Regions from separate parts of the Streptomyces sp. NPDC014907 genome, predicted to be linked through region 1. Evidence: riboswitches for the same ligand, from Rfam matches in the RefSeq annotation. Region 1 holds a riboswitch; the other holds the start of a gene.

Region 1 (3,232 bases):
ATCCACTACTGCCTGGGCGCGCCGCTCGCCCGTCTCGAGGGACAGACGGCGCTGGCAACCCTGTTGACCCGCCTGCCGGACCTGGAGGCGGCCGTCGACCCGGCCGGACTGCGGTGGCGCGGAGGGCTCATCATGCGTGGATTGCGCACGCTTCCGGTGGAGTTCTCCCCCTCCGCGCGGCTCCTCCCCACTGACGGCGTGTCAGAAATGTGATCTTCACGTGATCGGGGAGCCATCGACTTGTGACGGACGTTCGAATGCGGCTACGTTTCGCGGCAGTCTCAGCCGTCACGCGAAAGGCGCTCCTATGCGTTCCGGGAACGGACGACACCGTCGCCCCCGTCAGGCCCCCGCCCTCGTCGTCGCCGCAGGGGTGACCGGATCGGCCATGGCACTGCCGCTGCTCGCCACCGGTTCCGCCTCCGCCGCCGACTCCGCCACCTGGGACCGGGTCGCCGAGTGCGAGTCCGGGGGACAGTGGAGCGCCAACACCGGCAACGGGATGTACGGCGGACTCCAGCTCACCCAGGAGAGCTGGGAGCGCCACGGCGGTCTGGCGTACGCGCCCAGCCCCGACCTGGCCAGCCGCGCCCAGCAGATCGCGGTGGCCGAGAAGGCCCTCGCCGGGGGCAGCGCCGAGTGGGCCACCTGCGCGCCGATCGCGGGCCTGACGAACGACGGGAGGTCCGCCGGGGTGGACCCGGGCCCGGCCACCGTTCCCGCGCCCGCCGTGAAGCCCGTCCCCGAGTCGGGCTGGAACACGGGCGGCTCGGGCGCCCCCGCCGCCACCCCGGAGACCACGGCGCCCGGGGCGGCCGAGAGCTCCGCGCCCCCGGCCGTCCCCGTCACGCCCACGACGCCGGGCGCGCCGGCGGCGACCACCACCCCGGCCGTGCCGTCGGCTCCCGCCACGCCGTCCGCGCCGACAGGATCGACCGGGTCCACGGCCCCGTCCGCGCCGGTGGGTCCGACCGCGCCCGGCGGCTCCCTCGCGCCCGTTACGCCCGATACGTCTGTTACGCCCGGTACGCCGGAGGGTGACGGGACGTCGGTCGCGCCCGGCACCGGCAAGCACCGGGGCGGTGCCGCACCGGAGGAAAGCCCCAAGACGGGCGAATCGATCGAATCCGGCAGACACGCCTCGGGTACGGACAAGCTCGCCGAAAACCCCACGGGCACCCCCGTCACCGACGGGGTGAGGGATTCGAGCGTAACGGACAGTCAGGGCTCTTCGGGTGAATACGTCGTGCGTCCGGGTGACAGCCTTTCGGACATCGCACGGGCGAACGAACTCCCCGGAGGGTGGACCGCCCTCTACGACGCCAACAAGCGGACCGTGGGGACCGATCCGGACCTCATCCTCCCTGGTCAGAACCTCGATCTGACGACGGCTCCGACGTCGGCGGCGGGGTAGTTCGCGGGCTTATGTCCGAATCCATGCGAGTGAGACATGGGTCTCTTTGCCCCAACTGGCGTGTCGTGTCCGGAAGCTCTGCTTCCGTCACCTCTCACCTGCGCAAACGGGCCCCGGCGGTGTGCAAGGAGAGGCGAAATTAGTCATATGAGCCTCTTTGAACTTCGGGGCGGTCTGTGCGTACGGTCGTCACCGCTCGCCACCGCGGGCCCCATCGACCGAAACGCCGAATCCTGCCGTCGGTCGACGGGAACAGTCGTCGCGCAAGCGCCGAAGGCAGGAGCGGGGGAACCAAGGTAAGCGCCGGCCCCGGCCGTTGAGACAGACGGCCGACGATCGGCTTGGGGTGAAGCCGCGTGCTAGGACACGCGGCCGGGCAACTCATTGGCCCGAACCCGACAGCTCACCTCGCAGGCGTCGGTGAGGAGAAACTCCATGCTGTTTTCCGCCAAGGGCAAACACCGCCGTCCCTCCAAGGCCACCCAGGTCGCCGCGCTCGTCGGCGTCACCGGTGTCGCCGTCGCCGCCCCGCTGATGACCGCGGGCGCCGCCTCGGCCGCCACGGCCTCCGAGTGGGACCGCGTCGCCCAGTGCGAGTCCGGTGGCAACTGGTCCATCAACACCGGCAACGGCTTCTACGGCGGCCTTCAGTTCACGTCCTCCACCTGGGCCGCGTACGGCGGCACCGCCTACGCCCCGCGGGCCGACCAGGCCTCGAAGTCCCAGCAGATCGCCGTCGCCGAGAAGGTCCTCGCGGGCCAGGGCAAGGGCGCCTGGCCGCACTGCGGCGTCGGCCTCTCGGGCGCCTCGTACGGCGGCTCCGCCGAGAGCGCGACGGAGCAGGAGAAGCCCGCGAAGAAGCAGCGGACGCAGAAGCGCTCGGCCGAGCAGCCGACCACCCGCAGCGAGCAGCGCCAGGTCCCGAAGAAGGCCGAGAAGCGCCACGCCGCTCCGCAGTCCGCCAGGAAGACCGTCATCACCCCGACCGGCGAGACGGTCAGGAAGGGCGACGGCGAGTACAAGGTCGTCACCGGCGACACCCTCAGCAGGATCGCCGCGGCGCAGGGCGTCGAGGGCGGCTGGGCCGAGCTCTTCGAGCTGAACAAGGACGTCGTCGAGAACGCCGACCTGATCTACCCGGGCCAGCAGCTCCACCTGAAGTGAGTCCGGCGGGTCGCGTGAGTCCGGCGGCTCACGCGGCCCCGACGGCCCTCCCGCGGTGACCACCCCGGTCCGGCGCGCCCTCCCCCGTGCGCGCCGGGCCGGGGTTCCCCCTTTTCCCGGCCGCTCCGCGCGGGTCCGTACGGGGCCCCCTCCGTACGGGAGTGCGGGCCGTTCAAGGGTTACCGGCCGGTAGATACGGGGTGATTCCTCACCTTGTGCGTACCCTTGGGTCCTTTTTCGTCCCAGGGTGCGGGCGCCCGGCCGACCGGAGCCCCCGGGACGGTTAGGCTCTTGCCGCAAGGCCGAGCGACCCCGCACCGACCTTGCGTCACATCCAGCGTCACATCCCAGAAGGAGATGCTCGTGCCGTCCATCGACGTCGTCGTAGCCCGGGAAATCCTGGACTCCCGAGGCAACCCCACGGTCGAGGTCGAGGTCGGCCTCGACGACGGCAGCACCGGCCGTGCTGCCGTTCCGTCCGGCGCCTCCACCGGTGCGTTCGAGGCCCTCGAGCTCCGCGACGGTGACCCCGACCGCTACCAGGGCAAGGGCGTCGAGAAGGCCGTCCTCGCCGTCATCGAGCAGATCGGCCCCGAGCTGGTCGGCTACGACGCCACCGAGCAGCGCCTGATCGACCAGGCCATGTTCGACCTG
Region 2 (3,232 bases), on a different contig from region 1:
GCCTTCGGCGAGGACCAGGAGATCGGCGCCCCCGGCATCGGCGCGGTGACCGTCGGGACCTTCTTCGTACGGGCCGTGATGTCGCCGTTCGCGCATCCGCTGTTCACCGTGTTCACCGGTCTCGGATTCGGTCTCGCCGCGCTCGCCCCGCGCGGCCGGCGGCTCCGCCGCGTCCTGCTGCCCCTGGCCGGACTGCTGCTCGCCATGGGCATGCACGCCGCCTGGAACGGCTCCGTCACCTTCGGGGGCGCCCTGGCCTTCTACGCGGTCTACGGGGCGCTCATGATGCCCGCCTTCGGGCTGCTGACCTGGCTCGCGGTGTGGAGCCGGCAGCGGGAGCTGCGGACGATAGCCGGGGAGCTCCCGGCGTACGCGGCGGCCGGCTGGCTCTCCCCCGCCGAACCGCTCGCCCTCTCCTCGATGCGGGCCCGCCGGACCGCCCGCACGGTCGCCGCCCGGACGTACGGCAAGCGGGCCGCCCGGGCCGTCGGCGAGTACGAGTCCTTCGCGACGACCCTCGCGTTCCTGCGCGACCGGGCCCGGCGCGGCACGGCCGGTCCCGACTTCGCGGCCCGCGAACGGGAACTGCTGCACCACCTGTGGCAGCGCCGCGCGGTCGCCTCGCCCGCGCTGACGTACGCGGCCCGGGCGACGGGACGGGTGTGGACGCCGCCGCAGTACCTGGACTACGGCGACTACAACCCGTACCGCGGATAGACCGCCGGCGCCCCCGCGAGGGGTCCCGGCCGGGGCGGGCCCGGGACCTCGGGCCACGGGCGCCGGGTCCTCAGACCGTGAGGCCCTTCGAGCGCAGCCACGCGCCCGGGTCGACGCCGCCGCCCCCGCCGGGGTGCACCTCCAGGTGGAGGTGGGCGCCGGAGACGTTGCCGGTGGCGCCGACGCGGCCGATGGTCTCGCCGGTGGACACGGTCTGGCCCGTGCCGACCGTCATGGACGACAGGTGGCAGTACCAGACCTCGGTGCCGTCCTCCAGCTCCAGGACGATCCGGTAGCCGTAGGAACCGGACCAGGCCGCCGACTTCACGGTGGCGCCGTGGACCGCCTTGAGCGGGGTGCCGGTGGGCGCCGCGAAGTCGAGGCCCGTGTGGTACCCGGAGGACCACATCGAACCGGACTGCATGTAGGTCGCGGTGACGGAGTACGAGGAGAGGGGGAGCGAGTAGCTCGCGGCGAGCCGGGCGAGGCGCTCGGCCTCGGCCTTCGCCTCGGCCGCGGCCTCCGCCTTCGCCCTGGCCTCCGCCTCGGCCTTCGCCTCCGCCTCGGCGGCCGCCTTCGCCGCCGCGTCCGCCTTGGCCTTCGCCTCCGCCGCGGCCTTCTCCGCCGCCGCCTTCTCCGCCGCGATCCTCTCGGCGGCGTCGGCGGAGGCCTGCTGCTGCTCGGCCTGCTGGAGGATGCGGGCGCGCAGCGCCTCGCCCGCGTCGGCGGTGCTCGGGGCCCCGGTCTTCAGGGCGGCCCGCGTGACCTGTCCGGTCCGCTCGCCGGTCCCGGTGGTGTAGGCGGTGGAGGTCAGCGGGTTCGGGTTGACGCGGTCCTCGGCGACCGTCTCCCGCTCCTCCTCGGGCAGGAGGGAGCCGACGCCGGGCAGGTCGTGGGCGTCCGGCAGGTCGAGGTCCGGGAGGTCCGGGAGCGAGATGGCCACCGGCGGCTTGTCCTGCGCGGTGGCGAGGCCGCCCGCGCCGACGGCCGCGATGACGCCGACGCCGAGGACGGTGGAGGAACGGGCGAAGTTGGAGCGCTGCTTGACGACCCGGTGCCGGCCGCCGGAGCGGTTCCGGTCACGCAGGGAATCCTCGGTGGGGTTCCACTCGGTGTCGGGGGCGGAGGGGGCCGCACCACCACCGAAGGCATCGAAGGGGGCTTCGGGGGCAGGGGGGTTGGACGCCACGGAGGCGCACTCCTTTCCTTCCTTCTCGCCTACCGGGTTAGCTGACGGGTTCGGAGCAGGAAGGTCTCCTACGGGCACGCCGCACGGGCGCGGCGGGCTCGATTCACCCCAAATGGTGGTTCCCCGGTTCCCTTTCGGGATTCGGCGCACGCGCGCGGCGCCGTCTCTTGCGACGGCTGGGACGACCGCGCTGCGTTATCGAACGTTAATAGACAGGAGGCCCCGTTTCCAAGCCGCTCTCCTTGATCATTCATTGAATTGGCAGGAAGTGTCCCGACTTGACCTCCCTTCAGCAGGGCGCGACGGAGGATCTCCAAACCCCCTGCGATCTGACGTTTTGTCAATCGTTATCCCAGTGACACCTCTCGACTACGGGTGGTGACCTCCTCCGCCCGGATGCACCACCGGCATCGTCCGGCGCCGTTCCGGCTGTCCCTCCCCGGGTCGGCTCAGCGCGAGCAGCGCCATGTCGTCCGTCGCCCCGCCGCCCGTGTGGCGGCGCACGTCGCCCACGAGCGCGTCGAGCAGTTCCTCGGGCCCGGGGAAGATCCGTCCGGCCAGCCGCGCCACCGGGTCGTAGAAGACGCCGGCCCCGTCCCGCGCCTCCGAGAGGCCGTCGGTGTAGAAGAGCAGCGTCGTGCCCGGCGGGTACGCGCGCGCCTCGGCCCGGTCCGGCCACGACGCCAGGTCCCCCATGCCGAGCGGCAGCGCCGGCCGGCTCGGGTCCACCGGTTCGACCCGTCCGTCCCCGTGCAGCACCAGCGGGGGCGGGTGCCCCCGGTTGACGACCCGCACGAACCCGTCGAAGGTGCCGCTGCCGCCGGCGCGCGGGATCTCGGCCAGGACGGCCGTGGTGAACCCCTCGACGGCGTCCAGGCCCTCCCGCCGGGTGCCCTCCCGGGTCAGCGCCCGTTCGAGCCGCTGCGCCACGCCCTCCAGGGTCCGTTCCTGCTCGGCCGCCTCCCGGAAGGCCCCGATGACGACGGCGACGGCCTCGACCGCCTCCATCCCCTTGCCCCGCACGTCCCCGACCACGAGTCGCACCCCGTAGGGGGTGTCCTGTACGGCGAAGAGGTCGCCGCCGACGAACGCGTCCGCCTGCGCCGCCTCGTAGCGGGCGGCGCACACGAGTCCGCCGATCCGTTCGGGGGGCGTCGGCAGCACCGCCTTCTGCGCGTTCTCCGCGATGACCCGGGCCGACGCGAGCCGTTTGCTGCTGCGGCGCACCACGCGGTTGATGAAGAGGGCGAGCCCGGAGACCGTGAACACGGTCAGGGTCTCGGCGACGGCCGGGGCGCGGGTCACGTCGTCGTTGCCGAGGTAGAG

The links. Region 1 has a riboswitch for cyclic di-AMP ahead of ACZ3IL_RS19065 (transglycosylase family protein). Riboswitches for the same ligand answer to the same signal wherever they lie in the genome.
Region 2: another riboswitch for cyclic di-AMP. It lies ahead of ACZ3IL_RS09285 (M23 family metallopeptidase); the one in region 1 lies ahead of ACZ3IL_RS19065 (transglycosylase family protein).

Annotation. Positions count from the first base shown of each region.
Region 1 covers NZ_JBVHEG010000006.1:293,822-297,053, forward strand. The annotation lists gene ACZ3IL_RS19055 (cytochrome P450 family protein) at 1-213, shown strand, start outside; gene ACZ3IL_RS19060 (LysM peptidoglycan-binding domain-containing protein) at 308-1,414, shown strand; cyclic di-AMP (ydaO/yuaA leader) riboswitch at 1,673-1,846, shown strand; gene ACZ3IL_RS19065 (transglycosylase family protein) at 1,850-2,578, shown strand; gene eno (phosphopyruvate hydratase) at 2,936-3,232, shown strand, end outside.
Region 2 covers NZ_JBVHEG010000003.1:20,360-23,591, forward strand. The annotation lists gene ACZ3IL_RS09280 (PrsW family intramembrane metalloprotease) at 1-717, shown strand, start outside; gene ACZ3IL_RS09285 (M23 family metallopeptidase) at 788-1,906, opposite strand; cyclic di-AMP (ydaO/yuaA leader) riboswitch at 1,918-2,063, opposite strand; gene ACZ3IL_RS09290 (PP2C family protein-serine/threonine phosphatase) at 2,276-3,232, opposite strand, start outside.